4 regions of the Streptomyces sp. NC-S4 genome follow, and region 2 is predicted to be linked to each of the others. Evidence: riboswitches for the same ligand, from Rfam matches in the RefSeq annotation. Region 2 holds a riboswitch; each other region holds the start of a gene.

Region 1 (7,296 bases), 4.1 Mb from region 2:
GGCGGTGGCGGCCTGCGCGGCGCGGGCGATCTTCGTCGCCGGGCGCGAGCGCAGGTAGTAGGTGGTCTTCAGACCCTGCTTCCAGGCGTACGCGTACATCGAGCTGAGCTTGCCGATGGTGGGCGTCTCCAGGAACAGGTTCAGCGACTGCGACTGGTCCAGGAACGGCGTACGGGCCGCCGCCATGTCGATCAGACCGCGCTGCGGGATCTCCCACGCCGTGCGGTACAGCTCACGGACCTCGGCCGGGATCCAGCCGAAGCCCTGGACCGAGCCGGAGGAGTCGCGCAGCGCCTCGCGGGTCTGGGCGTCCCACACGCCGAGCTGCTTGAGCTCCTCGACCAGGTAGCCGTTCACCTGGAGGAACTCGCCCGACAGGGTCTCGCGCTTGAACAGGTTGGAGACCTGCGGCTCGATGCACTCGTACACGCCGGCGATCGAGGCGATCGTCGCGGTCGGGGCGATGGCGAGGAGCAGGGAGTTGCGCATGCCGGTCTCGGCGACGCGGGCGCGCAGCGCCTCCCAGCGCTCCGGCCAGTTCAGCTCGACGTCGTAGTGGTCCGGGTGCAGGACACCGCGGGCGGTACGGGTCTGCTCCCAGGCCGGCAGCGGGCCGCTGCGCTCGGCGAGGTCGCAGGAGGCCTCGTACGCGGCCAGCATGATGCGCTCGGAGAGCTTGGTGGACAGCGCCTTCGCCTCGGGGGAGTCGAAGGGCAGCTTCAGCTTGAAGAAGACGTCCTGGAGGCCCATCGCGCCCAGGCCCACCGGGCGCCAGCGGGCGTTGGAGCGGCCGGCCTGCTCGGTCGGGTAGAAGTTGATGTCCACCACGCGGTCGAGGAAGGTGACGGCCGTGCGGACGGTCTCGTCGAGGCGCTCCCAGTCGATCTCGCCCGTCTCCGTGAGCACGAAGGCGCCCAGGTTGACCGAGCCGAGGTTGCAGACGGCCGTCTCGCCGTCGTTGGTGACCTCGATGATCTCGGTGCACAGGTTCGAGGAGTGGACGACGGTGCCCGGCTCGGCGGTCTGGTTCGCCGTGCGGTTGGAGGCGTCCTTGAAGGTCATCCAGCCCTGGCCGGTCTGCGCGAGGGTGCGCATCATCCGGCCGTACAGGTCACGGGCCGGCATGGTCTTGCGGGCCAGGCCGTCCGCCTCGGCCTTGCGGTAGGCGGCGTCGAACTCGTCGCCCCACAGGTCGACCAGCTCGGGCACGTCGGCCGGGGAGAACAGCGACCAGTCGCCGTCGGCGTTCACGCGGCGCATGAACTCGTCCGGCACCCAGTGGGCGAGGTTCAGGTTGTGGGTGCGGCGCTGGTCCTCACCGGTGTTGTCGCGGAGCTCCAGGAACTCCTCGATGTCCGCGTGCCAGGTCTCCAGGTAGACGGCGGCGGCGCCCTTGCGGCGGCCACCCTGGTTCACGGCGGCGACGGAGGCGTCGAGGGTCTTCAGGAACGGCACGATGCCGTTGGAGTGGCCGTTGGTGCCGCGGATCAGCGAACCGCGGGCGCGGATGCGGGAGTACGACAGGCCGATGCCGCCGGCGTGCTTGGACAGGCGCGCGACCTGGTGGTAGCGGTCGTAGATCGAGTCGAGCTCGTCCAGCGGGGAGTCCAGCAGGTAGCAGGAGGACATCTGCGGGTGCCGGGTGCCGGAGTTGAAGAGCGTGGGGGAGGACGGCAGGTAGTCCAGGCGGCTCATCAGCCGGTACAGCGAGGCCACTTCCTCCACGGCCTGGACGCTCTCGTCGGCGGCCAGACCGCAGGCCACGCGCAGCATGAAGTACTGCGGGGTCTCGATGACCTGACGGGTGATCGGGTGGCGCAGCAGGTAGCGGCTGTGCAGGGTGCGCAGGCCGAAGAAACCGAAGCGGTCGTCGGCGCCCTCGGCGAGGGTCAGCTCGACGAGCGAGTCGAGCCGGGCCGCGTGGGCGGCGACGAACTCGGCCGTGCGGTCGGCGATGAGGCCCTCGCGGTGACCGACCTCGACGGAGGCCGAGAAGGAGGTGGAGCCCTGGCTCGCGGCCTCGTCGCGCACGGCCAGCGTCAGCAGGCGGGCGGCGAGCCGGGAGTAGGCCGGGTCCTCGGAGATCAGACCGGCGGCGGCCTCCGTGGCCAGCCCGCGCAGTTCGGCGTCGTCGGCGGCGGAGCTGCGGCCGCGCAGGGCGGAGGCCGCGACCCGGCCGGGGTCGGTGTCGGGGAGGTCCGCCGTAAGTTCGGTGAGGGTACGCAGCAGCGTGGCCCCCGGGCCCTCGGTGTTGTCGCCAGAAGTGGACTCGGCGCGCGGTGCGGAAGGCGCGATGGTCACGGCGGGAGCTCTCCCTCGCTCGGCCCGGTCATCGGCGGAGCGGGGCGCGGGCGGGCGCACGCGGGCGCGACGAGAACGCGTACCCCGCATGGCGTCCACCGGCCCAACCGCGAGGCCCGGACGAATCGGCACCCGGTTCGGTCGAGCCGGGCGCGCTGTCGGCAGGTCATCGGACTTGGCGTCCGGTAGCCGGACACTTCATACCGTTGCGGGACAGTTCCGGATTCGCACCGGATTCCCCTGCGGCGACAGCAGGCATGAGCATACATGTGGGGGCGGCCCTGTGCGGTAACCCCCACATGTAGTGTCGGCGTGGCTACAGCTTGAGCCGGTAAGTGAGGAGTGTCAGGCCCTCGATCGGCGCCCAGTCCCGCTCCGGAGTGCGTACGAAGCCCAGCCGCGCGTAGATCCGGTGGGCTCCGGCCATGCTGCGCTGGGTGGAGAGGACCAGGCCGGTCACGCCCTCCCGGGCCCGCGCCCGCTCGACGCAGGCCCGCACCAGAGCCTCGCCGGCGCCCTGGCCGCGCGCCTCGTGGGCCACCGCGAGCATCCGGAACTCCGCCTCGTCGGGGCCCGCGACGTCGGCGAGCGGACTGCCCGGAGCGGCGAAGGTCACACCGCCGAGCAGCCGCCCGCCCCGCTCGGCGACGAGCACCTCGGCCAGGGCCGCCCGGCCGGCCACGTCGCGCAGCACGTTCAGGTAGGCGTCGTCCTCGTTGAAGTCCAGATGCCCGTCGGCGAGGTAGGCCCGCGCCGTGATCTCGCCCAGCTCCGCGTAGTCGGCGGGCAGCGCCGTTCTGATCACCATGTCCATGCGGTCGAGTGTGCGGGACGGTGTCGGCGGGCGGCGCTATCGTCGGAGACAGCACCGTCGAGGAAGGTGAGCGAGGCATGACCGTGATGGCCGACCGCCCCCACATGCTGACCGAGGAGTTCGAGACCCTCGCGCGTATAGGCGCCAGAGAGGTGGAGGGGCTGCGGTTGGAATTCATCGACGGGAAGCTGGGGGTCAAGGCGGTGCCTGATGGAGATCACGACCGAATCGTTGTGTGGCTGTCCCGCATCTGCATGCAGCACCGGCCCGAGGTCTGGCTCCACGTGGAACGTGGCTTGAAGGTCGAGCAGTACCGTTCGGGTCGGGCACGCCCGGATGCGTCCCTCGCCCCGGATGGCGCATTCGAAGGGCAAGGGGAGTGGGCTGACCCGGCTCCTGTCCTGATGGTCGTCGAGGTCACGTCGTACGACTCCGACACCGATGAACGCGACCGTAAGGCAAAGCCCCGCGCGTACGCGGCGACCGGCATCCCCGTCTACCTCCTCATCGACCGGGACAACTGCCTGGTGCATGTCCACAGCGATCCCAACGGGAAGCTGTACGAGACGGTGCGCACCATCCCCTTCGGAAAGGACGTCGAGTTGCCCGACCCCGTCGCCTTCTCCTTCCCGACCGAGCCCCTCAAGGACTGGGTGCGCTGAGGAGCGCCGAAGAGCCCCGCCGTTTTTGCACGGCGGGGCCCTGTGTCCCTGTCAGCAGCAGCGGAAGCCCTCGCGGGGGTCCGCCTCGCGGGCGTCCGTACGGGCGCGTTCGAAGGCGCGGCGGGTGAGGACCTCCGCGTCCGGGTCGTGGGAGCGGGTGTGGGCCACGTAGCGGTCGTACGCGGCCTCCCCGGAGAACTCCCGTACGTAGAACCGGGCCCTGGCCAGCACGCTCCGTACGGTGCTCACGCCACCGGCTCCTTGACGTGCTCGCCGCCGCCCGCCTCCGGGCCCGCCGCGGCGAGTTCCGCCCGCTCCTCGGCGGTCGCGATCAGCCCGGCCGGGGCGACGATCTCCGACTTGGTCCACGGGGTCTCGGAGAGGGTCGCCGACCCGGGGTCGCGGACGGCCTTGAGGCAGGTCCGGGCCGCGTCCGCGAGGACCACGATGATCAGCAGGGCGAAGAAGGCGCACAGCACGCCGTCGACCGTGGCATTGGTGACCACGGTGTGCATGTCGTCCATGTTCTTGGCGGGCGGCAGCACCTTGTCGGCGTCGATCCCGGCCTGGTACTTGTCGCGCTGGGCGAAGAAGCCGACCTTCACGTCCTCGGAGAAGATCTTCTGGTAGCTCGCGGTGAGGGTCACCGTGGCGTCCCAGACGAGCGGAACGCCCGTCACCCAGGCCCACTTGAGCCGGCCGGACTTGACCAGCAGCGTGGTGCAGACGGCCAGCGCGACCGCGGCGAGCAGCTGGTTCGCGATGCCGAAGAGCGGGAAGAGCTGGTTGATGCCGCCCAGCGGGTCCTTGATGCCGACCCACAGGAAGTAGCCCCAGCCGCCGACGACGATCGCGCTCGCGAACCACACGCCGGGCTTCCAGCTGACGTCCTTGAAGGACTTGTGCACGTTGCCGAGGGTGTCCTGCAGCATGAACCGGCCCACGCGGGTGCCCGCGTCCAGCGTCGTCAGGATGAAGAGCGCCTCGAACATGATCGCGAAGTGGTACCAGAAGGCCTTCATGCCGGCGCCGCCGACCACGGCGGAGAAGATCTCCGACATTCCGAGTGCGAAGGTCGGCGCACCGCCCGTCCGGGACAGCAGGCTGGCTTCCTCGACGTCCTTGGCGGCCTGGGCGAGCGCCTCGGGCGAGATGGCGAAGCCGAAGTTCGTCACCGCCTGGGAGGCGGACTCGACCGTGGTGCCGATGACCCCGCCGGGGGAGTTGACCGCGAAGAAGAGGCCGGGCTCGATGATGCAGGCCGCGATGATCGCCATCACGGCGACGAAGGACTCGGTCAGCATGGCGCCGTAGCCGATCATGCGGACCTGGGTCTCCTTCTGGATCATCTTCGGGGTGGTTCCCGAGGAGACCAGGGCGTGGAAGCCGGAGAGCGCGCCACAGGCGATCGTGATGAAGACGAAGGGGAACATCGACCCGGCGAAGACCGGTCCGTCGCCCCTCGCCGCGAAGTCGGTGACCGAGGGCATCTTCAGGGTGGGCATCGCGATGACCACGCCGAGCGCGAGGAGCGCGATCGTGCCGACCTTCATGAAGGTGGAGAGGTAGTCGCGGGGCGCGAGCAGCATCCACACCGGCAGCACCGATGCCAGGAAGCCGTACACCACCATCCAGATGACCAGGGTCTCCTTCTCCAGGGTGAAGGTGCCGGCGAAGGAGGACTCGGCGACCCAGCCGCCCGCGACGATGGCGAGCAGCAGCAGCGCGACACCGATCACGGAGACCTCGGTGACCCGGCCCGGCCGCAGCACGCGCAGGTAGAAGCCCATGAAGACGGCGATCGGGATGGTCATGCCGATGGAGAAGACGCCCCAGGGCGAGTGCGCCAGGGCGTTGACGATGACCAGGGCCAGCACCGCCAACAGGATGATCATGATGGCGAACACGGCGACCAGGGCGGCGGCCCCGCCGACGGGGCCGATCTCGTCCCGGGCCATCTGGCCGAGCGAACGTCCGTCGCGGCGGGTGGAGAAGAACAGCGTGACCATGTCCTGGACGGCCCCGGCGAAGATGACGCCTGCGACGATCCAGATGGTGCCCGGCAGATAGCCCATCTGCGCGGCGAGCACGGGTCCGACGAGCGGGCCGGCGCCCGCCACGGCCGCGAAGTGGTGGCCGAAGAGCACCCGGCGGTCGGTGGGGTGGAAGTCGACACCGTTGTCGAGGCGTTCGGCGGGGGTGGCCCGGGTGGCGTCCACCTTCAGTACGCGGTCCGCGATGAAGCGTGCGTAGAAGCGGTAGGCGATCGCGTACGAGCCCAGTGCCGCGGCGAGCAGCCAGGCGGCGGAGATCTCCTCGCCGCGCGAGAGCGCCAGCACGCCCCAGCCGATGGCGCCGACGAGTCCGACGAGCACCCACGCGGCGATGGACCTGGGGGAGGGCGAGCCGGGCGTGCCGCCCGGACTCGCCGCGTCCCGTTCTGTCCCTGTTGCTTCCCGTTCAGGCATGACCTCGTCCCCTCGTCGATCATCTGCGTAAGCAGGCGGAATCTACGGGGGATTGCCTGGTAAACGTAAGACCCCGTCCGCATTCCGGTCGAGGGATTCCGGTACGCGGAGCGGGGGACGGGTGTCAGACGGCGGGGCGCTTGAGCCGGGCGACGAACTTGTACCGGTCGCCGCGGTACACCGACCGCACCCACTCCACCGGTTCGCCGTCGGCGTCCAGGGAGTGCCGGGAGAGCATCAGCATCGGCAGCCCGACGTCGGTGCCGAGCAGGCCGGCCTCGCGCGGGGTGGCCAGTGAGGTCTCGATGGTCTCCTCGGCCTCGGCGAGGTGCACGTCGTAGACCTCGGCGAGCGCCGTGTAGAGGGAGGTGTACTTGGCGAGCGACCGGCGGAGCGCCGGGAAGCGCTTGGCCGAGAGGTGGGTGGTCTCGATGGCCATCGGCTCACCGCTGGCCAGGCGCAGCCGCTCGATGCGCAGCACCCGCCCACCGGTGGTGATCTTGAGCAGTCCGGCGAGGGTGTCGTCGGCCGTCACGTAGCCGATGTCGAGGAGCTGGGACGTCGGTTCCAGGCCCTGGGCCCGCATGTCCTCCGTGTACGAGGTCAGTTGCAGGGCCTGGGAGACCTTGGGCTTGGCGACGAAGGTGCCTTTGCCCTGGATCCGTTCCAGTCGTCCCTCTACGACCAGTTCCTGGAGGGCCTGCCGGACCGTGGTCCGCGAGGTGTCGAACTCGGCCGCGAGCGTGCGCTCGGGCGGCACCGGCGTGCCGGGCGGCAGCGTCTCGGTCATGTCGAGCAAGTGCCGCTTGAGTCGGTAGTACTTGGGCACACGCGCCGTGCGAGTGGCCGCCCCGCCTTCCGGCTCCGTGGTCGCCCCTTCGGTGGCCATCGCCGCCCGCCTTCCCGACTCCAGTTTCGCTGCCGTCACCGGCTCCTCCGATATGTGCGGTCACATCGTGACACGTAAGGGGGGACAGGCCTTCTCTCTCCCCAGGTGTCGGTCCGATAACGGACCGGGCACCCGCTCATTAGACCCTTGACACCCCTAAAG
Region 2 (7,296 bases):
GGTCAGCTGTCCCGGACTATTGACTCTGTCGATGGCAGTCGCGATTCTCGTCCCACTGTTTGTGGGGTCCATGACAAGTCACGCCTGTGGCCGTGGCGCGTCGTGCCCCCGAACGGATCCGGCTCCCCGACCGCGCCTTCCGGCTGACCTTAAGACGTGAGTGATGACCATTTCCCGACACACGCACCACAGGCGTAGGCCCCTGGCGGTCCTGTCATTGCTCCTCGCCGTGGTGGCCATGGTGCTCGGCCCCGTACCCGCTTCCGCCGCCGACCCCGGCTGGTGGAACCCGGTCGCGCGGCCCGCACCCGACTCCGACATCAACGTCACGGGCGAACCCTTCAAGGGGACCGACTCCCAGGGACGGGTGCGGGGCTTCGTCGACGCGCACGACCACCTGATGTCCAACGAGGGCTTCGGCGGCCGCCTGATCTGCGGCAAGCCGTTCTCCGAGGCGGGGATCGCCGACGCGCTCAAGGACTGCCCCGAGCACTACCCCGACGGCACGCTCGCGATCTTCGACTTCATCACCAAGGGCGGTGACGGCAAGCACGACCCGAACGGCTGGCCGACCTTCAAGGACTGGCCCGCCCACGACTCGCTGACCCACCAGCAGAACTACTACGCCTGGGTCGAGCGGGCCTGGCGCGGCGGCCAGCGCGTGCTCGTGAACGACCTCGTCACCAACGGCGTCATCTGCTCGGTCTACTTCTTCAAGGACCGCGGCTGCGACGAGATGACCGCCATCCGGCTCGAAGCGCAGAAGACCTACGACATGCAGGCGTACATCGACAAGATGTACGGCGGCCCGGGCAAGGGCTGGTTCCGGATCGTCACCGACTCCGCGCAGGCCCGCGACGTCGTCCAGCAGGGCAAGCTCGCCGTGGTCCTCGGGGTGGAGACCTCCGAGCCCTTCGGCTGCAAGCAGATCCTGGACATCGCGCAGTGCAGCAAGGCGGACATCGACCGCGGCCTGGACGAGCTGTACCGGCTCGGGGTGCGCAGCATGTTCCTGTGCCACAAGTTCGACAACGCCCTGTGCGGGGTCCGCTTCGACGAGGGAGCCCTCGGTACGGCCATCAACGCGGGCCAGTTCCTGTCGACCGGAACCTTCTGGAAGACGGAGAAGTGCACCGGCCCCCAGCACGACAACCCCATCGGCCTGGCGGCAGCCGCGCCCGCGGTGCAGAGCAAGCTCCCCGAAGGGGTGGCGATCCCGTCCTACGCCGCCGACGCCCAGTGCAACACGCGCGGACTCACGGAACTCGGCGAGTACGCGGTGCGCGGCATGATGAAGCGCAAGATGATGCTCGAGGTCGACCACATGAGCGTGAAGGCCGCGGGCCGGTCCTTCGACATCATGGAGTCCGAGTCGTACCCGGGTGTGATCTCCTCGCACAGCTGGATGGACATGGACTGGACCGAGCGGGTCTACAAGCTCGGCGGCTTCATCGCCTCGTACATGAGCGGCGCCGAGGGATTCAGCGCCGAGGCCAAGCGGACGGACGCGCTGCGCGACAAGTACAACGTCGGCTACGGGTACGGCACCGACATGAACGGCGTCGGCGGCTGGCCCGGACCGCGCGGGGCCGGCACCCCCAACCCGGTGCGCTACCCGTTCCGCAGCACCGACGGCGGCTCCGTCATCGACCGGCAGACCACCGGCTCGCGCACGTGGGACCTCAACACCGACGGCGCCTCGCACTACGGCCTGGTCCCGGACTGGATCGAGGACATCCGCCTCGTCGGCGGCCAGGGCGTGGTGGACGACCTGTTCAAGGGCGCCGAGTCCTACCTGACCACCTGGGGGAACTCCGAGAAGCACAAGTCCGGGGTGAACCTCGCCACGGGCTCCCCGGCCTCGGCGTCGAGCGCGGAGTGGTGGAACCCCTTCGTGAGCTACGCCCCGGGCCGCGCCGTGGACGGCGACTCGGGCACCCGCTGGGCGAGCGAGTGGAACGACAACCAGTGGCTGCGCATCGACCTCGGGTCCGCGAACCGGGTGGGACGCGTCACCCTCGACTGGGAGGCCGCGTACGGGAAGGCGTACCGCATCGAGGTCTCCACGGACGACACGAACTGGCAGACCGTCTGGTCCACGACCGCGAGTGACGGCGGCCTGGACACGGCGCGCTTCTCCGGTGTGCCGGCCCGCTACGTCCGCATCCAGGGCCTCCAGCGCGGCACCAAGTGGGGGTACTCGCTCCACGAGGTCGGCGTCTTCAGCAGCTGATCCCGACGAACGCAAGCCAAGGGGCCGGGGCCGGCCGGATCTGCTGATCCGGCCGGCCCCGGCCGCCGTGGCACCACGCACCGCGCACCACGCACCGCAGCACGAACCGAAAGGAACGCCCATGGCACGGATGCCCTCGGCCGAGCGGCGCCGGCAGCTGACCGAGGCGGCCATCCGCGCGATGACCCGCGACGGCGTCGCCGCGACGACGACCCGGTCGATCGCCGCCGAGGCGGGCGTGTCCCTGAGCGTCTTCCACTACTGCTTCGACTCCAAGCAGGCCCTGCTCGAATCCGTCATCGCCGCGATCACCGACCACAGCGTCACCCTGGTGAGGGAGGCGATCCAGCCGAAGGCGACCCTTCGGGAGACCGTCCGGGCGGGGTTCCAGGCGTACTGGGACCATGTGTCCGCCCACCCGGGCGAACACATGCTCACCTACGAACTCACCCAGTACGCCCTGCGCCGGCCGGACTTCGAGCACCTGGCGCGGCGGCAGTACGAGCGGTACTGCGACACCTACACCGAACTGATCGAGCAGCTGCGGCACCACATGGCCTTCGAACTCCGCGTGCCCGTCAACGTGCTGGCCCGCTACCTGGCCGCCATGACCGACGGGCTGACGCTGAACCACCTCGTCCTCGGCGACGCCAGGATCTCGTCGGACATCCTCGATGTGATCACCGACCACGTGGCGGGCCTCGTCGGCGAGGACCGGGGCGCGTCCGCGGACGCGCCCCGGTCCTCGGCCTAGTTCTCGGCGCGCACCTGCCGGGCCGCCTCGACCAGGTTCTCCAGGGAGGCCCTGGTCTCGGGCCAGCCCCGGGTCTTCAGGCCGCAGTCGGGATTGACCCACAGCCGCTCCGCCGGGATGGCCCCCAGTCCCTTCCGCAGCAGGGCCGCCGCCTCGGCCACGGAGGGGATCCGCGGCGAGTGGATGTCCCAGACACCGGGGCCGACCTCGCGCGGGTAGCCGGCGCCCGCGAGCTCACCGGCGACCTGCATGTGGGAACGGGCGGCCTCCAGGCTGATCACGTCGGCGTCGAGGTCCTCGATGGCTTCCACGATGTCGCCGAACTCGGCATAGCACATGTGCGTGTGGATCTGGGTGTCCGCGCGGACTCCGGCGGTGGTGAGCCGGAAGGACTCGGTGGCCCAGGCGAGGTAGCCGGCGTGGTCGGCGGCCCGCAGCGGGAGGGTCTCGCGCAGGGCGGGCTCGTCGACCTGGATGACCGCGGTACCGGCCGCCTCCAGGTCGCCCACCTCGTCGCGCAGGGCGAGCGCCACCTGGCGGGCGGTGTCGCCGAGGGGCTGGTCGTCGCGGACGAAGGACCAGGCGAGCATGGTGACGGGGCCGGTCAGCATGCCCTTGACCGGCTTGGCCGTCTGCGACTGCGCGTACGTGGTCCAGCGCACGGTCATCGGGTCCGGGCGGGAGATGTCGCCGGCCAGGACGGGCGGGCGGACGTAGCGGGTGCCGTAGGACTGGACCCAGCCGTGCCGGGTGGCCAGGTAGCCGGTGAGCTGCTCGGCGAAGTACTGCACCATGTCGTTGCGTTCGGGCTCGCCGTGTACGAGGACGTCGATGCCGGCCTTCTCCTGGAAGGCCAGGACCTCCCGGATCTCGGCCCGGATGCGGTCCTCGTAGCCGGCGGTGTCGATGCGCCCGGCCCGCAGGTCGGCGCGGGCCGTGCGCAGTTCGGTGGTCTGCGGGAAGGATCCGATCGTGGTCGTCGGAAGCAGCGGGAGCCCCAGGTGCGCCCGCTGGGCGGCGGCCCGCTCCGCGTACGGCCGGTCGCGCCGCCCGTCCGCGTCGGTGACGGCGGCGGTGCGGGCCCGGACCGCCGGATCGTGGGTGAGGGCGGAGCCGGCGCGGGAGGCCAGGTCGGCCCGGTTGGCGGCGAGTTCGGCGGCGATGGCGTCCGTGCCGCGGGCCAGGCCCCGGGCGAGCGTGGCGACCTCCACGGTCTTCTGGCGGGCGAAGGCGAGCCAGCGCCTCACCTGCGGGTCGATGTCCCGTTCGGCGGTGGCGTCCAGCGGCACGTGGAGCAGCGAGCAGGAGGCGGCGACGTCCACCCGGTCGGCGAGCCCCAGGAGGGTGGCGAGGGTGCCGAGGGACTTCTCGTAGTCGTTGATCCAGATGTTGCGGCCGCCCACGACACCGGCGACGAGGCGCTTGCCGGGCAGGCCCCCGACGGCGGCGAGGTCGTCGAGGTTCGCGGCGGCGGCCTCGGTGAAGTCCAGGGCGAGCCCTTCGACGGGGGCCTTGGCCAGCACCGGCAGGGCCTCGCCGAGCCGGTCGAAGTAGGAGGCGACGAGGAGCTTGGGCCGGTCGCTCCGGCCGCCGAGCTCCCGGTAGGCGCGGGCGGTGGCGGCCAGCTCGGCCGGGGTACGGTCCTGCACCAGGGCGGGCTCGTCCAGTTGCACCCACTCGGCTCCGGCGGCGCGCAGGTCGGCCAGGACCTGCGCGTAGACGGGCAGCAGCCGGTCGAGCAGGGCCAGCGGTTCGAAGCCGGCGGCGACGCCGGGGGCGGGCTTGGCCAGCAGCAGGTAGGTGACGGGGCCGACCAGGACGGGGCGGGCGGTGTGCCCCAGCCCGAGTGCCTCCGTCAGCTGGGCGACCTGCTGGGTGGAGTCGGCGGTGAAGACCGTGTCGGGGCCGAGTTCCGGCACGAGGTAGTGGTAGTTGGTGTCGAACCACTTGGTCATCTCCAGCGGCGCGACGTCCTGGGTGCCGCGCGCCATCGCGAAGTACCCGTCGAGCGGGTCGGCCGCGACGGCGGCCCGGTGCCGCTCGGGGACGGCGCCGACCATCACGCTGGTGTCCAGTACGTGGTCGTAGTACGAGAAGTCGCCGGTCGGCACCTCGGTGATGCCGGCGTCGGCCTGCTGCCGCCAGTTGGTGCGGCGCAGGTCGCGGGCGGTCGCCCGGAGGGCGTCGGCGGTGGTGCGGCCCTTCCAGTAGCCCTCGACGGACTTCTTCAGTTCGCGGTTCTGGCCCTGGCGGGGGTAGCCGTACACGGTGGCCTCGGTGGGCCGTCCGGTGGCGGGGGTCGTGCCGGTCACGGAACTCTCCTTCGCGAGCGTTCTCCTGTGGACCCGGTGAGGGACCGAGGGCGCGAAGGGATGACGGACCGGGCGGATCACGACCGGGTACGGGTGCGTGCGGATGCACGTGCCCGCGGTCGTCCGCCTGATGTGTCGCCGACCCGCCCACGAGGTCACCGGGATTTCCGTGCGCGATCGGTCGCGCACGGGCAACGGGCAGGTCTTCGGACTCGCGGGCGCGTCCCGTCGTACGGATGCCGTACGAGACTCCTACTGGCCGTCGCTTCCCAGACCCGTCCGGGCCCAGTGCGTATGACGGCGGTCGTTCCCGCTCACCGCTGCGGGGCAGTCCCGGATTCCCACCGGGTTCCCTCTTACGACGCATCCCGCCTGGCGGACGGGGCGAACCAGCTGCCCGGCCAGAGTAGACGCCGTTCCCCGTCGGCGCGCGGAGTTGTCCGGCATCCGGATGGCGGAGTGAGACGTACCGGGGTCGAAATCCGGCCATGAAGTGAATTGCGTCACTGCGGAGCGAGTTGTGTCCCTCTTGTCCGTTTACCGGATCGAACTCCCCGGTCAGCGCAGTACCTTGCAGCTCACTCCATCGAGATCGCTCGATGACCACCGGAAGACCGAGGAAGTATGGCTGGACCGGTCCCGCGCCCCGCCCGCGTCCGCACCCTGGCACCCGGCGTCCTGCGCGCCGCACTGGTGTCAGTGCTGGCATGCGGCGCCCTCACCGCGTGCGGCTCCGACGAGGAGGCACTGCGGTACGCGACCGACTACGCGAACCACGAACCGCTGGGCGTGGTCGGGTACCCCACCTCCGAGTCCCTCAAGATCACCCAGAGTCTGGTCTGGCGGCTCGCCGACGGCAAGGCCGAGGAGGTGCAGTCGCTCGCCGCCAACCCCGATGACGCGAAGGGGGACGTCGAGCGGACCGCGCGGAACTGGATCCGGGCCTTCCACGAAGGCGCCAAGGGGAAGGTGACCGCGGAGTTCTACGACGAGGGGTCCGTACGGCAGCTCGTCGTCGTGTACTTCCACGACACGGGCCAGACCAAGTCGTTCACGGTCCAGCTCACCGGAAGGGCCGGAGAGGAAGGCTGGCGCGTGGCCATGCGCGAGCCGGACCCGAAGGAGGCCTCGGCGACCCCCGACTGGGTTCCGAGGACCCCCGGGGGCCTCGGCTCGAAGACTCCGCGATGACCCGGTCCGCCGTCGCCACGAACTGACGGGCGCCGCCCCGCGGATCACTCCGCCGGACGGCGCCCTCGGTGGCGCGGGAACGGGAACGGGAACGGTCGGATCAGGACCGGTCCAGCAGCGTGGTCAGGACCTCGTGGAGGACCGCCGCCGGGTCCGCCACCGCCTGCGCCGAGCGCCAGGCCACGAAGCCGTCCGGGCGGACGAGGATCGCGCCCTCGGCGGTCGTGCCGTGCACCTCGGTCCAGTCACCGCCGTTCGCCGGGATCAGGTCGGCGTCCGGGCCGGTGCCGATCGCGTACACGTCCAGGGGCAGGCCCAGCTGTTCGGCGACGGAACGCCCCGCGGCCCGCCACGGCCTGCCCTCGGAGCACAGCAGGACGAAGGAACGCTCGTAGAGGTCCACGGTGGACTTCGGCTCCGGATCCCCCGGACCGCAGAGCCACATGTGCGGTGCGCGGCTGCCCGGATCGCCGCAGAGCCGCATCCGTTCGGGCACCACGGGCTGGTCCGGGTCGGCCCCCAGCACCGCGCCCCGGTTGTAGCGGTAGCCCATGGCCACGGAGAGGACCCCGCCCTGGCGGCCGCCGGGCCCGGAGTGCGGCCCGGCCGCGGACCCGGAGGCCGGTGCGGACGCGGACGCGGGCTCGGGGTCGGGCTCGTACCCCGGGTGGCTGTGCTCCGCCGACCGCGCAGATGCGCGCTCGCTCGTGGCCCTGGCCACCGGCAACCGCTCGGCCTCGTAGGTCTGCAGCAGCCCCGGCCCGGCCGAACCGTCCAGCACCATCGCGAGCTTCCAGGCGATGTTG
Region 3 (7,296 bases), 6.5 Mb from region 2:
GTTGACCACGAAGCCGGCCCGGTCCTGGGAGCGGACGGTGGTCTTGCCCAGGGTGTCGCGGGCGAAGGCCTCAACGGCGTCGAGGGTGTCGCGCGAGGTGTGGAGGGAGGAGACGACCTCGACCAGAGGCAGGACGGGGACGGGGTTGAAGAAGTGCAGGCCCACGACCCGGTCGGCGCGGCCGGTGGCCATGCCCAGGCGCATGATGGGAATGGCGGAGGTGTTCGTGGCGAGGATCGCCTCCGGGTCCGCCACGATCTTGTCGAGTCCGGCGAAGACCTCGATCTTGGCTTCGGGGTTCTCGGTGACGGCCTCGACGACGAGCTGCCGGTCGGCGAGATCCTCCAGGTCGCCGGTGAACACGAGCCGGGCCAGGGCGTCCTCGGCGGAGATCCGGTCCAGTTTGCCGCGCTGCACGGCCCGTTCGAGGGAGACGGCGACGCGCTCCCGGGCGACCCGGGCGGCGGTGGCGTCGGACTCGGCGACGACGGTGTCGAGGCCTGCCCGGGCGCACACCTCGGCGATGCCGGCGCCCATCTGGCCGCCGCCCACGATGCCGACCCGGCGGATCGACGCGATCGGTGCGATCGGCGGGGTCATGAGTGGTTCTCCGTCCGGCGGACGAGGTGGCGGGTGTAGGCCTCGGGGGTGAAGAAGGCGGGCAGGCGCGGGGTGAGCGCGCTGTTCACGAAGACCTCCCTGGCCTCGGTGACCCGGGCCCGCGGGTTCTCCTCCTCCAGGGCCGCGCATTCGGCGTCGAGGAGGTCGAGGACCGTCGCCCGGTCGATACGGTCGTGGCGCAGCCACTGCCAGATCTGGACGCGGGCGATCTCGGCGGTCGCCGCGTCCTCCATCAGGCCGTACAGGGCCACGGCGCCGCTGCCGCGCAGCCAGGCGTCGAAGTAGCGCAGGGCCACGGCGACGTTCGAGCGGATGCCCTCCCGGGTGGGGGGCGCGGCGATCCGGCGTACGGACAGCAGGTCGGCCGCCGTGATCTCGACGTCCTCGCGGGTCCGGTCCAGCTGGTTCGGCCACTCCCCCAGGACTCCGTCGAAGACCTCGCGGCAGACGGGGACCAGTCCGGGGTGGGCCACCCAGGAGCCGTCGAAGCCGTCCTCGGCCTCCCGCTCCTTGTCGAGGCGCACCTTGGCGAAGGCGGCGGCGTTCGCCTCCGCGTCCCGGCTGGGGACGTGGGCGGCCATCCCGCCGATGGCCTGGGCGCCGCGCCGGTGGCAGGTGCGGACCAGCAGCTCGGTGTAGGCCCGCATGAAGGGGGCGGACATGGTGACCTCGGCCCGGTCGGGCAGCTGGAAGTCGGTGCGGTGGCCGAAGGTCTTGATCAGGCTGAAGAGGTAGTCCCAGCGGCCCGCGTTCAGTCCCGCGCTGTGCTCGCGCAGCTCGTGGAGGATCTCCTCCATCTCGAAGGCGGCGGTGATCGTCTCGATGAGGACGGTGGCACGGACGGTGCCGCGGGGGATGCCGAGAAGTTCCTGGGCGAGGAGGAAGACGTCGTTCCACAGGCGCGCCTCGTACCGGTTCTCCAGCTTGGGCAGGTAGAAGTACGGGCCGTGGCCGGCGTCGATCTGCCGCTGGGCGCAGTGGAAGAAGTACAGGCCGAAGTCGACGAGGGACGCGGACAGGGGCCGTCCGTCGATCTCCAGGTGCTCTTCGAGGAGGTGCCAGCCGCGCGGTCGGACCATGATGGTCGCGAGCCGCTCGCCGAGGCGGTATTCCTTGCCCTCCGGGGTGGTGAAGTCGATGCGGCGTTCGATGGCGTCGAGCAGGGTCAGCTGGCCGCCGATGACGTTGGCCCAGGCCGGGGCGGTGGCGTCCTCGAAGTCGGCCATCCAGACCTTGGCACCGGAGTTGAGGGCGTTGACGGCCATCCGCCGCTCGGGCGGTCCGGTGATCTCGACGCGGCGGTCGGTGAGGCCGGGCGCGGGCGGGGCGACGCGCCAGTGCGTGTCCTCGCGGAGGGCGCGGGTGGCGAGGGGGAAGTCGAGCGGGGTGCCGCCGGCCAGGTGGCCCGAGCGGCGGTCGCGTTCCTTGAGGACCTCCAGGCGGCGGTCCGCGAACGCGGTGTCGAGCCGTCCGATGAACTCCAGGGCCTCGGGGGTCAGGATCTCCTCGAAGCGCTCACCCGGCGCACCGAGGACCTGGACGCTGCGGGTCAGTGGAGAGAGGGGCATGCGGTTCTCCTCAGCGGGGGCGGTGGGCGGTGCCCGAGGGGAAGTCCCCCGGGCACCCGTCGGAAGGAGTCGGCGAAGGGACGGCCGGATGGTCGGACGGTCTAGTGGAACTGCTCTTCCTCGGTGGAGCCGGAGAGCGCGGTGGTGGAGGAGGCCGGGTTGACGGCGGTGGAGACGAGGTCGAAGTAGCCGGTGCCGACCTCGCGCTGGTGCTTGACGGCGGTGAACCCCTGGGCCTGGGCGGCGAACTCGCGCTCCTGGAGGTCGACGTAGGCGGTCATGCCGTGTTCGGCGTAGCCGCGGGCAAGGTCGAACATGCCGTGGTTGAGGGAGTGGAAGCCGGCCAGGGTGATGAACTGGAAGCGGTATCCCATCGCGCCGAGCTCCCGCTGGAACTTGGCGATCTGGTCGTCGTCGAGCGCGGCCTTCCAGTTGAAGGACGGCGAGCAGTTGTAGGCCAGCATCTGGTCGGGGTACTGAGCGTGGATCGCCTCGGCGAACTCGCGGGCCTGCTCCAGGTCGGGGGTGCCGGTCTCCACCCAGATCAGGTCGGCGTACGGGGCGTAGGCGAGGCCGCGGGCGATGACCGGGGCCATGCCGTTGCGTACGTGGTAGAAGCCCTCGGCGGTGCGCTCGCCCGTGCAGAACTCCGCGTCGCGCTCGTCGACGTCGCTGGTCAGGAGGGTGGCCGCGAGGGCGTCCGTGCGGGCGATGATCAGGGTCGGGGTGTCGGCGATGTCGGCCGCCAGGCGGGCCGCGTTGAGGGTGCGCACGTGCTGCGAGGTCGGGACGAGGACCTTGCCGCCGAGGTGGCCGCACTTCTTCTCGGAGGCCAGCTGGTCCTCGTAGTGGATGCCGGCCGCACCCGCCGCGATCATCGCCTTGGTGAGCTCGAAGGCGTTCAGGGGGCCGCCGAAGCCGGCCTCGGCGTCCGCGACGATCGGCGCGAGCCAGTCCGTCGTGTCGGTGCCGCCCTCGGCGGTGGTGATCTGGTCGGCGCGCAGCAGCGCGTTGTTGATGCGGCGCACCACCTGCGGGACCGAGTTGACCGGGTACAGGCTCTGGTCCGGGTAGGTGTGCCCGGCCTGGTTCGCGTCGGCGGCCACCTGCCAGCCGGAGAGGTAGATGGCCTGGAGTCCGGCCCGCACCTGCTGGACCGCCTGGCCGCCGGTGAGCGCGCCGAGGGCGTGGATGTAGTCCTGCTCGTGGAGCTGTCGCCACAGCCGTTCGGCGCCGCGCCGGGCCAGCGTGTGCTCCTCGCGGACGCTGCCCGAGAGCCGCACCACGTCCTCGGCCGTGTAGGTGCGCTCGATGCCCGCCCAGCGGGGGTCTTCGGCCCACCGCTGCCCCAGCTGCTCGGCCGCCGCCGTCGTGTTCGCCTCTGCCATGACCGTCACCGTTTCCATCCGTCGCTGGTCTTGCCAATGTGCCGGGTCATGAACCCGATGTCTTGGCACTCTGTGCCTGATGTGGAGCTGCGGCCGCCGAACCCGACCATGGGCCGAAGCTGAGCAATGCTGCCGAACCGCCGGATCGAACCGCCTGGATGGCCGAAATCAGGGCGTGAATCGGGCCAGTCGGCTCGTCCCGGCCGCCGTGTCCGGCGGGCCGCAGCACCGACTCTGACACTGACACTGAGTGCCATCAAGGAGGTACATCTGCCAAGCTCTGCGAATCTTCGGCCCCGGAATTGCCAAGGTTGCGAAGCTCGTCGGCCGCGAAGATCGCCGTATCCTGGCGGCGCGTGTCCGGTCCGGCAGACGGTGAGGGAGTGCGGTGGGCAAGACGTACGCGGGAGCGCGGCTGCGGCGGCTGCGCGAGGAGCGGCGGATGACCCAGGCCGACCTGGCGCGGGTGCTCGCCATCTCCCCCAGCTACCTCAACCAGATGGAGCACGACTCCCGGCCGCTCACCGTTCCGGTCCTGCTGCGCCTCACCGAGGCCTTCGGCGTGGATCCGGGCTTCTTCTCCGAACGCGACACCAGCCGGCTGGTCGCCGACCTGCGCGAGGCGCTCGCCAACGAGGTGGCCGAGGCCCGCGTCTCCCCCTCCGACCTGGCCGAACTGGCCACCCGTATGCCCGCGGTCGCCTCGGTCCTGCTGGACCTGGGCCGGCGCAGCCAGCTCCTGGCCGAGCGCCTCGCCGACGCGGCCGACGGCCGGGACCTGGCCGCCGACAGCCCGCGCTCGCCCCACGAGGAGATCCGCGAGTTCTTCTACCGGCGGCAGAACTACCTGCACGACACCGACGTCGCCGCCGAGGACCTCGCCGCCGCGATCGGCATCCGTCCGGGGGACGTCATCGGCGCGCTGGCCCGTCGGCTCTCCGACCGGCACGGGATCCGGACGGCCACGGACTCCGACCGGCTGCACCACTACGACCCCGCCGCCCGGGTACTGCACCTGTCGAACCGGCTCCGGCCGGGGCAGCAGGCGTTCCGGATGGCCACCCAGCTGGCGCTGATCGAGTACGGGGACGAACTGGACCGGCTGGCCGCCGAGGACTTCCCGCCCGGCACCCCCGTCCACGCCCTCGCGCGGATCGGCATCGCCAACCACTTCGCGGGCGCGCTGATCCTCCCGTACCGCGCCTTCCACGCGGCCGCCGAGGAGTTCCGCTACGACATCGAGCGGCTCACCGACCATTTCGGCATCGGCTACGAGACGGTTTGCCACCGGCTGAGCACCCTGCAACGGCCCAGGCTGCGCGGGGTGCCCTTCTCCTTCGTCCGGGTGGACCGGGCCGGGAACATGTCCAAGCGGCAGTCGGCGACCGGATTCCACTTCTCCCGCGCGGGCGGTACCTGCCCGCTGTGGAACGTGTACGAGGCGTTCGCCGCGCCCGGCCGCATCCACGTCCAGGTGGCCGCCATGCCCGACGGGCAGCGGTACCTGTGGACCGCCCGGGCCGTCACCCGCCACCGCGGCGGCTGGGGCGAGCCCGGCAAGACCTTCGCGATCGGGCTCGGCTGCGAGATCCGGCACGCCTCGCGGCTCGTGTACGCCGACGGGCTGGACCTCGACAACGCGGCGGCCGCCACCCCCATCGGCATGGGCTGCCGCCTGTGCGAACGGCTCGACTGTCCGCAGCGGGCCGTGCCGCCGCTCGGGCGGGCGCTGGCCGTCGACGAGAACAGCAGCACCTTCGTCCCGTACCCGGTGACCAGGAACGACGTCCCGGCCCGGGGCTGAGCGGGCGTCAGCCCACGGACGGCACGACCGGACGGGCGGCGCGGCCGGACGGAAGGCGCGCGGCGGCGGCCCTGGACTTACTAGGACGTCCAACTATATGTTCGTGCCACAAGGTCCGCGGTGCAGGGAAGCCGGTGAGAAACCGGCACGGTCCCGCCACTGTGACCGGGGAGTGTGCTGCCGTCCACACGCCACTGACGAGGTCTGTCGGGAAGGCGGGCAGCACGCGGGGATCCGGGAGTCAGGATACCGGCCGCGGATGTTCCGTGTTGTCCACGAGGATGGAGCAGACACGCATGGCACCGGTTTGTACCCACGACCCTGGTGATCCGGCGGAGCGCGCGCACACGTTCGCACGCTCGTAGGTCGTCCCTTTCGACCCAGTCCCACGGCCTTCCCCTGCGGCGCACCCGATCGGGTGCCGCCCGCCGGTCGGCCGTGCCATCCCCGGATCCAACCTGACGAGAGCAGGCACCCATGGTCCGTGAACTCACCCATTTCATCGGCGGCAAGCACACCACCGGATCCTCCGGCCTCTTCACCGACGTGTACGACCCCAACACCGGCTCCGTCCAGGCCCGCGTCCCGCTCGCGGGGCGGGCCGACACCGAGGCCGCCATCGCGAACGCCGAGGAGGCGCAGGCCGATTGGGGGCAGTGGAACCCGCAGCGCCGCTCGCGCGTACTGCTGCGTTTCCTCCAGCTGGTCGAGGGCGAACGCGACTCCCTCGCCCGGCTGTTGTCCTCCGAACACGGCAAGACCGTCGCCGACGCCCACGGTGACCTGCAACGCGGGCTGGAGGTGGTCGAGTTCGCCGCCGGTGTCCCGCACCTGCTGAAGGGCGAGTTCACCGACAACGCGGGCGCCGGGATCGACGTGCACTCCCTGCGCTCGCCGCTCGGCGTGGTCGCCGGGATCACCCCCTTCAACTTCCCCGCGATGATCCCCCTGTGGCAGGCCGCGCCCGCCCTGGCCTGCGGCAACTCCTTCGTCCTGAAGCCCTCCGAGCGCGACCCCTCCGTACCGCTGCGGCTCGCCGAACTGTTCCTGGAGGCCGGCCTGCCGCCCGGCGTGCTCAATGTGGTCAACGGCGGCAAGGAGGCCGTCGACACCCTCCTCGAGGACCCGCGCGTGCAGGCCCTCGGCTTCGTCGGCTCCACCCCGATCGCCGCGCACGTCTACGCCACCGCCGCGGCCCACGGCAAGCGCGCCCAGTGCTTCGGCGGAGCCAAGAACCACATGATCGTGATGCCCGACGCCGACCTCGACCAGGCCGTGGAAGCCCTCATCGGCGCCGGCTACGGCTCCGCGGGCGAGCGCTGCATGGCCATCGCCGTCGCCGTCCCCGTCGGCGAGGAGACCGCGAACGCCCTGGTGGCCAAGCTGGCGGAGCGCATCGCCACCCTGCGCGTGGGCCGCTCCGACGATCCCGAGGCCGACTTCGGGCCGCTGGTCGGCCGGGAGGCCCTCGACCGGGTGAACCGCTACGTCGGCATCGGGGCCACGGAGGGCGCCGAACTCGTCGTGGACGGCCGCGGGTTCACCCTGCCCGGACACGAGAACGGCTTCTTCGCCGGTCCCACCCTCTTCGACCGCGTGACCCCGCAGATGCGGATCTACCGCGAAGAGATCTTCGGCCCGGTGCTGTCCGTCGTGCGGGCCGCCGACTACGAGGAGGCCCTGCGCCTGCCCACCGAGCACCCGTACGGCAACGGCGTCGCGATCTTCACGCGCGACGGCGACACGGCGCGCGACTTCACCCGCCGGGTGGGCGCCGGCATGGTCGGCGTCAACGTGCCGATCCCCGTCCCCGTCGCCTACCACACCTTCGGCGGCTGGAAGCGGTCCGGCTTCGGCGACCTGAACCAGCACGGCCCGGACTCGATCCGCTTCTACACCCGTACCAAGACCGTCA
Region 4 (7,296 bases), 6.4 Mb from region 2:
GTGGTGGTCGTACCGGTCGGGGTGAAGGCCACCGAGCAGACCTTGAGGTTCCCGGCCCCGTCGTCGACGGTCAGCGCCAGCTTGGTGGCCGTACCCGCGGTGAAGGTCGGCTGGGCGACCCACTGCGGGGCGCCGGGGGTGACCGGGACGGGCGGGGCCGTGGTGAAGCCGCCGCCCGCGACGGCGCGCAGGGCGTCGATGGAGGAGTAGGCGGAGGGGACGGTGTCGGAGGGCTTGTACTTGAAGCCGCCCGCCGGGTTGTACTGGTTGGCTATCAGGAAGTCGACCGGGGTCTTCCCGGTGGCCGTGAGGAAGTCGCCGGTCTGCGGGTTGAAGCCGCAGGCGTTCAGGCCCGCGACACCCCAGCCGTTGGAGCTGGTGTTGACCCCGTAGAGGGAGTTGAAGGCACCGGTGGAGGGGGCCAGCGTGCTCTTGAGGAAGTTCTTCGCCCGGACGACGTCCGTGTCGGTGTTGGGGACGCCGGAGACGCACAGGGCCGCCATGGCCGCCCCGGTCATGTCGACGTCGCTCGCGGAGTTGAGGACGGTCGGGTTGCCCTCGGCCTTCTGGAAGGTCCAGCCGCCGTCCACGTGCTGGTTGGCGCGGATCCGGGTGACGATCGAGTCGGTGAGCGCCTGCGGGATGCGGGCGCCGCCGGCCTGCGTCCTGGCGCCGCCGAGCGAAAGGGCCGCGAAGACCGTGCCGTTGAAGTTGCCGGAGGTGCCGAAGTAGCCCGCCTCCGCCGTCTGCCAGTAGGAGTAGACGTTCGCCACGAGGTTGCGGGAGGCGGAGACGCGGGCCGGGTCGATGCCGGCGGCGTACGCGTTCAGGACGCCGCGCTCGTAGTCGGTGACCACCGGGGAGGCGGACGGCCAGCCCGCCGCCTGGATCAGGTTGCGGTAGACGGTGCGGGCGTTCTTCGTCGTGTCGCCACCGGGGTAGACGTCCACGACGGCCGTACCGGTCGCGGCGAAGGCGCTGAACGCCCACTCGTTGGAAAGGCCCGCACCGGCGTACGAACCGTCCGCCGCCTGAAGGGACTTGAGGTAGGCGACGCCGTTGGTCTTCGAGGTGGCGAGCTGCGCGGGCGACGAGGTCGCGGACGCGGGCAGCGCGGTGAGGGCGAACGCGCCGAGCGCGGCGGGCACCGCGAGCGCGAGCCGGCGGGAGGTACGGGGACGGGACATGGCCTGCTCCTGGAATCGGCGGACGCCGACCGCTGCCGACGCCCCGATCACCGTGCGGAGGCACGGCCGGGCATGCCGGAGGGCCGCCGTCCGGAACGCGTGGTACGGCTTCCTGTGCTGCATCGCCGTATGGGCATTCGGGCTCGGGGACGGCCCCGCCGTCCCACACCGCTGCGCGTCAGCTCCGGCTTCCCACCGGATTCCCCCATCTGGCAGCCCTGGACGCTACCCGAGTGATCAAGGGTCCGCCAGCCGGGCGGGAGCGGTCCGGCGGGACCCGTCCGGAGCGTGTCCCCTGAGACGCAGGCCACCTTGACGCTGTCTTTATCGGCGTGTTCCACTCCGACTGATAAGCACTCAACTCCAGGGGAAGCCGGTCTGATTCCGGCGCTGACCCGCAACCGTAGGCCCGGTCCCACCGGGCGAGCCGGAATGCCTGGAGCCAGGTTTTTGCAGCGAGAAACGCCGTCGCGGACTACGGCGTGGTTCGAAGGCTTCCTCCGCGCTCAGCGTTCTGCGCCGCGCCCGGCGCTCCGTGCCCGGCGGCCCGCGCCCTGCGCGTACGGGGAGCCCTTTGCCACGCACTGGTCCGCCCGGCCGACACGAGGGGCCGTGGTGGGGACCGCAGAGCGAGCAGAGCGACGCACGAGGCGGAAGAGGCGGGTGTCGCTGCTGTCGGCGGCGCTGCTGACCTTCGGCACCGGCGTGGCCTTCGGCACCGGTACGACGTCCGCGGCGGCCGACCCGATCGAGGGGTGCACGGCCACCACCGGCGCCATCGTCGCCGTCGACTTCGGCCCGTTCGGCGGGAAGGTCGAGCGGGGCTGCGACACCAGCCCCACCACGGGCTACGAGTTGCTCAGCGCCGGCGGTTTCACCACGGAGGGCACCCAGCACGACGGCCCCGGCTTCATATGCCGCATCGGCAGCGGATCCTTCAACTCCGGTACCCAGTACCCCACGGCGGACAAGGAGAAGTGCGTCCTGACCCCGCAGGCGACCGCGTACTGGTCGTACTGGACCGCGTCCCCCGGCCAGAAGAGCTGGACCTACAGCTCGCTGGGCGCGATGGCCCGGATCCCGAGGGCCGGTGACGTGGACGCCTGGGTGTTCGGCAGCACGGACATCGGCGGCACCTCGGGCAAGCCCGCCTTCTCCCCCGACGACGTGCGCGCCGCGGGCGGCAAGCCCGACCCGGACCCGACGGGTCCGCCCCCCGTGCCGCCGGGCACCGTCGACGTGGCCGCCGCCACCCGCTGGATCACCGGGAGGCTGACCGACGGCGAGCGGGTCGTGGACGAGGGCGCCACCACCCCGAACTACCTGCTCACCACGGAGGCCGTGTACGCCCTGGCCGGCGCCGACCCCAAGAGCCCGGCGGCCCGCAAGGCCGCCGACTTCCTGGCCACGCCCGCGCACACGGACGCGTACGCCTATCCGGCCGGCAAGGCCGGGATCCCCGACGCGACCGCCGCCGCGCGACTCGCGCTGGTCGCCGAGGCCACGGGCAGGGATCCCCGTGCCTTCGGCGGGCACGACCTGCTCGGCGACCTGCTCAAGTACGTCTGCCCGAGGGACATCGGCGACGGCGAGACGATCGAAGGCTGCCTCACCAAGGGCGACTTCCGCACCACCGGCCAGTCCGATGCCCAGGCCATGGCCGTCATCGCCCTGCTGAACGGCGGCGTGACGCCTCCCGCCGACGCCGTGAAGCGGCTGACCGCCCTCCAGTGCGAGGACGGCGGGTTCACCAGCATCCTCATCCGCGCCGGCGGATGGTGCGACAGCGACGCGAACGCCACCGCGCTGATCACCCTGGCCCTCAAGCGGGCCGGAGGCCACGACGCCGTCGTCGAAAAGGCCCGCGCCCACCTGCGGAAGTCCCAGCTGCCCACCGGTGCCTGGCCCGCCGCCGCCTACATGACCACCGGCAACGCGGCGTCCACCGGCTGGGCGGCCCAGGCCATGCGCGCCCTCGGCGACACCCCGTACGCGGACGCGGGCCTGTTCTGGCTTTCCAAGCAGCAGCTCCCGGGCGGGGCCTTCGGCTTCGAAGAGGGCCTGACCGAGCCGCAGTTGTACCCGACCGCCCCCGCCGTCGTCGCGGCCGCGAAGAGCGACCTGGTGAAGCTGACCACCAAGAAGGCGGACCCGCCCACGCCGCCGACCACTCCTTCGCCCCCGACCACGCCTTCGCCTCCCACCACTCCCCCGGGCGACGGACCGGACCTGAAGAAGGGCATCGCGTACCTCACCGACACCACCCGTCTGATCCAGGGCCGCTACTACGAGAACGCCCCCGGCAGCGGCTTCGCCGACTACGGCATGACCATCGACGGGGCCTACGCCCTGGCCGCCACCGGCGAGAACAACGCCGCGCTGCGCAACATCGTCGACTTCCTCGACAAGGGCGGCAAGGACGGCAAGGGCCGCGGCGTCCACGACTGGACCCTGATCGGCACCAAGTACGCCGGCGGCGGGTACATCGGCAAGACCGCCCTGCTCGCCGAGGCGGTGGGCCGCGATCCGCGCGCCTTCGGCGGCCAGGACCTGATCGCCGCCCTCGCCAAGGCCGTCTGCCCGGCCCCGAGCACCGCGCCCGACCGGAGCTGCGCCGCCAAGGGCGCCTACACCAACGCCCCGTCCGTCTTCTCCCAGTCCCTCGCCGTCATCGCCCAGGTCCGCGCCGGCGAGAGCGCCGCGGCGGCCGATCCGATCGCGTACCTGGAGAGCCTCCAGGAGCCCTCGGGCGCCTGGCCCAGCCTGATCGGGACGCCCAGCGGCGCCGAGGTCGACTCCACCGCCATGGCGGCGATGGCCCTCGACCTGCTTGCGGACGCCAAGGCGCAGGCAGCCGTGGACAAGGCCCTGGTCTGGCTGGCCGCGCAGCAGACGGACGACGGCGGATTCCCCGGAGCCTCCGGCAACTCCGTCAACTCCGCCGCCCTCGCGGTCCAGGGCATGTCCCTGGACACGCCCAAGTACCGTACGCAGATCGCCAAGGCCCGCGCGTTCCTGGCGACCCAGCAGAACGGCGACGGCGGATTCGTCGTCAACAAGGGCGGCCAGCCCGGTTCGGACGTCCGCGCCTCCACCCAGGCGGTCGGCGGCGCCACCGGAATCTCCTTCGCCACCCTCACCCGCAGCCTGGACGGCACCACCCCGCAGCCCGTCCCCAGCGGCACTTCCGGCACTCCCGGCACTCCCGTCATCGTGACCCCGGGCGGGGAGACGGCCGGCGGCAGCAGCGGCTCGGGGTCGGGCGGCCATCTCGCCTCCACCGGAACCCAGGTCGCCGGCCTCGCCGCCGCGGCCGCGGCCCTGGTGCTCGGCGGCTGGGGTACGACCCGCGTCGCCCGCCGCCGGCGCCGGCACGGGACGACCGGAGGCCGGGCGTGATGCGCGAGCGCACCCTGCGGGCCCCGGCCCGTGCAGCGGCCGCGCTGGGGCTGACGGTCGCGGCCTTCGCCGCCACCGCGGCCCCGGCGGGGGCCGCCCCGCAGCCCATGGGGCAGTGCACCACCTCGTCCGGGGTCGTCCTCGCGGTGGACTTCAGCCGCTGGGGCGGACCCGTCTACCGCTCCTGCGGTACGACCCCCACCACCGGCTACGAGCTGCTCAACCAGGGCGGCTGGGCCACGACCGGCACCGGCCACGACGGGCCCGCCTTCATCTGCCGGATCGGCTACAGCGGCCACCAGGGCGGCAGGCAGTTCCCGACCCCGCAGGAGGACGACTGCGTCCTGACCCCGCCCGCCTCCGCCTACTGGTCGTACTGGCACGCGAACCCCGGCCAGAACACCTGGGAGTACAGCCGGCTCGGCGCCATGCTCTACAGGCCGAAGCCCGGCAGCGTCGACCTGTGGATCTTCGGCGGGACGAACGTCGAGGGCACCGAGGGGAAGCCCACGGTCACCCCCGACCAGCTGCGCGCCAAGAACACCCGGCCCGCCGGCGGACCCGCGCCGAAGGACACCCGCACGGCGGCGCCGCTGCCGCCGAACGCCAACACCGGTCCCAGGCCGGAGAACCCGCCGCCGGGTGCGGCGTCCTCCGCCACGACGCCGGCGCCCGGCCCCACGGCCCCGGTATCGGACCCGATCCCGGCCCCGGCCCCGGAGAGCCCCACCGCGAGCACCGCGCCCACGCCTTCCGCGTCGTCCCCGTCCGGCGATCCGGCGCTCGCCGCGCCGCCGCCCGGCCCCCAGGTGGTCGAGGCCGCGCCCGCCGCCGACGCGCAGCACGACGCGGGCTCCTTCCTGCCCGCCGTCGCCACCGGAGCGCTGGTGCTGCTGATCGGCCCCGCCGCCGTGTTCGCGGCCAGGCGCCGCCGCCGTACGGAGTAGCCGCGTGCCACGCACCACTGTCACCACCTCGGCCAAGGCGGCGGTCCCGCCCGCGTCCGGCCCCGCGCCGGACGCGGGCGGCCGCCGCCTGCCCCGTACCCTGCACCCGGTCGCCTGGTGGATCTGGGCACTCGCCCTGGCCACCGCGGTGAGCCGCACCAACAATCCGCTGCTGCTCTTCCTCGTCCTCGCGGTCCTCGGCTACGTGATCACCATGCGCCGCACCGAGGCCCCCTGGGCGCGCGGCTTCAAGTACTACCTCTACCTGGCGCTCACGGTCGTGACGATCCGTGTGCTGTTCCGCGCCGTCTTCGCCACCGGCATCACCCCGCGGGACCACTTCCTCTTCTCCCTGCCCCACGTCCCCACCCCCGACTGGTACGCGGGCATCCAGCTCGGCGGACCCGTCTCCCTCGAGGCCCTGCTGTCGGCCGCCACCGACGGGCTGCGGCTCGCCTGCATGCTGTGCTGCATCGGCGCGGCCAACACCCTCGCCAATCCCAAGCGCGCCCTGCGGGTGCTGCCCGGCGCCCTCTACGAGCTCGGGGTCGCCGTCACGGTGTCCATCAGCGTCGCACCCCAACTGGTGGCGAGCGTCCAGCGCGTCCACCGGGCGAGGCGGCTGCGGGCCGGCCGCACCAAGGGCCTGCGCGCCCTGCGCGGCATCATCGTCCCCGTCCTCGAGGACGCCCTGGAGCGGTCCCTGCGGCTCGCCGCCGCCATGGACTCCCGCGGCTACGGACGGGCCGGGACCGCCACCCGCCGCTCCCGCCGGCTGACCGGCGCCCTCATGCTGCTCGGCATGTGCGGCCTGTGCGCCGGGGCCTACGGCCTCCTGGACGCCACCGCGCCGAAACCGCTGGGCCTGCCGGCCATGGCCGCGGGGTCGGTGCTGTGCTTCGCGGGGCTCAGGCTCGGCGGGCGCCGGATCACCCGGACCACCTACCGGCCGGACCCCTGGCGGGCCGCGGAATGGGCGGTGGCCGGCTGCGGGGTGCTGTCCGCCGTGCTGCTCTTCACCAACGTCGGTTTCAACGCCGCCGAGCTGAACCCCTCGATCCATCCCCTCAGCTGGCCGACCCTGCCGCTGCTACCGGCCGCGGCGATCCTGCTCGCCGGCGCGGCCGGCTTCCTGGCCCCGCCTCCGACCGCCCCCGCCCGCCCGGCGGTACCGGCACCACGCACCGAGGAACCCAAGTGATCACCTTCGACCAGGTCACCGTCCAGTACGAGGACACGGCCGAGCCGGTCCTGCGCGATGTCGACCTCACCGTCGAGGAGGGCGAGCTGTGCCTCGTCGTCGGCCACACCGGCGTCGGCAAGTCCACGCTGCTCGGCGCGGTCAACGGCCTCGTCCCGCACTTCACCGGCGGCACCCTGTACGGCCGTGTCCTCGTCGACGGCCGGGACACCGCCGAGCACCCGCCCCGGGAACTCGCCGATGTCGTGGGCGTCGTGGGACAGGACCCGCTCGACGGCTTCGTCACCGATACCGTCGAGGAGGAACTCGCCTACGCCATGGAGCAGTTGGCGATCCCGCCGGCCACCATGCGCAAGCGCGTCGAGGAGACCCTCGACCTCCTCGGGCTCGCCGACCTCCGCCACCGCGCGCTGCACGAGCTGTCGGGCGGCCAGCAGCAGCGCGTCGCCATCGGTTCGGTGCTCACCGCCCACCCCCGGATCCTGGTCCTCGACGAGCCGACCTCCGCGCTGGACCCGACGGCCGCGGAGGAGGTACTGGCGGCCGTCACCCGCCTGGTGCA

What was found. A riboswitch is a leader RNA that binds a small molecule or an ion and turns the genes downstream of it on or off. The one in region 2 is predicted to bind cobalamin.
Region 1: it holds a riboswitch for cobalamin, as region 2 does, so the genes downstream of both, ACXNSR_RS25740 (ribonucleoside-diphosphate reductase subunit alpha) here and metE (5-methyltetrahydropteroyltriglutamate--homocysteine S-methyltransferase) in region 2, are expected to answer to the same signal.
Region 3: it holds a riboswitch for cobalamin, as region 2 does, so the genes downstream of both, ACXNSR_RS36530 (CoA-acylating methylmalonate-semialdehyde dehydrogenase) here and metE (5-methyltetrahydropteroyltriglutamate--homocysteine S-methyltransferase) in region 2, are expected to answer to the same signal.
Region 4: it holds a riboswitch for cobalamin, as region 2 does, so the genes downstream of both, ACXNSR_RS35720 (prenyltransferase/squalene oxidase repeat-containing protein) here and metE (5-methyltetrahydropteroyltriglutamate--homocysteine S-methyltransferase) in region 2, are expected to answer to the same signal.

The regions. Positions count from the first base shown of each region.
Region 1 is NZ_CM135937.1:5,678,015-5,685,310, forward strand. It holds gene ACXNSR_RS25740 (ribonucleoside-diphosphate reductase subunit alpha) at 1-2,301, opposite strand, end outside; cobalamin riboswitch at 2,445-2,566, opposite strand; gene ACXNSR_RS25745 (GNAT family N-acetyltransferase) at 2,618-3,115, opposite strand; gene ACXNSR_RS25750 (Uma2 family endonuclease) at 3,193-3,777, shown strand; gene ACXNSR_RS25755 (YbdD/YjiX family protein) at 3,829-4,026, opposite strand; gene ACXNSR_RS25760 (carbon starvation CstA family protein) at 4,023-6,245, opposite strand; gene ACXNSR_RS25765 (GntR family transcriptional regulator) at 6,370-7,134, opposite strand.
Region 2 is NZ_CM135937.1:1,626,241-1,633,536, forward strand. It holds gene ACXNSR_RS06735 (galactose-binding domain-containing protein) at 164-2,233, shown strand; gene ACXNSR_RS06740 (TetR/AcrR family transcriptional regulator) at 2,355-2,987, shown strand; gene metE (5-methyltetrahydropteroyltriglutamate--homocysteine S-methyltransferase) at 2,984-5,299, opposite strand; cobalamin riboswitch at 5,480-5,708, opposite strand; gene ACXNSR_RS06750 (hypothetical protein) at 5,924-6,490, shown strand; gene ACXNSR_RS06755 (FAD-dependent oxidoreductase) at 6,591-7,296, opposite strand, start outside.
Region 3 is NZ_CM135937.1:8,168,667-8,175,962, reverse strand. It holds gene ACXNSR_RS36550 (3-hydroxybutyryl-CoA dehydrogenase) at 1-600, opposite strand, end outside; gene aceB (malate synthase A) at 597-2,189, opposite strand; gene aceA (isocitrate lyase) at 2,291-3,577, opposite strand; gene ACXNSR_RS36535 (short-chain fatty acyl-CoA regulator family protein) at 3,966-5,381, shown strand; cobalamin riboswitch at 5,483-5,653, shown strand; gene ACXNSR_RS36530 (CoA-acylating methylmalonate-semialdehyde dehydrogenase) at 5,859-7,296, shown strand, end outside.
Region 4 is NZ_CM135937.1:7,981,102-7,988,397, reverse strand. It holds gene ACXNSR_RS35720 (prenyltransferase/squalene oxidase repeat-containing protein) at 1-1,187, opposite strand, end outside; cobalamin riboswitch at 1,304-1,431, opposite strand; gene ACXNSR_RS35715 (prenyltransferase/squalene oxidase repeat-containing protein) at 1,803-4,586, shown strand; gene ACXNSR_RS35710 (hypothetical protein) at 4,586-5,533, shown strand; gene ACXNSR_RS35705 (energy-coupling factor transporter transmembrane component T) at 5,538-6,734, shown strand; gene ACXNSR_RS35700 (ABC transporter ATP-binding protein) at 6,731-7,296, shown strand, end outside.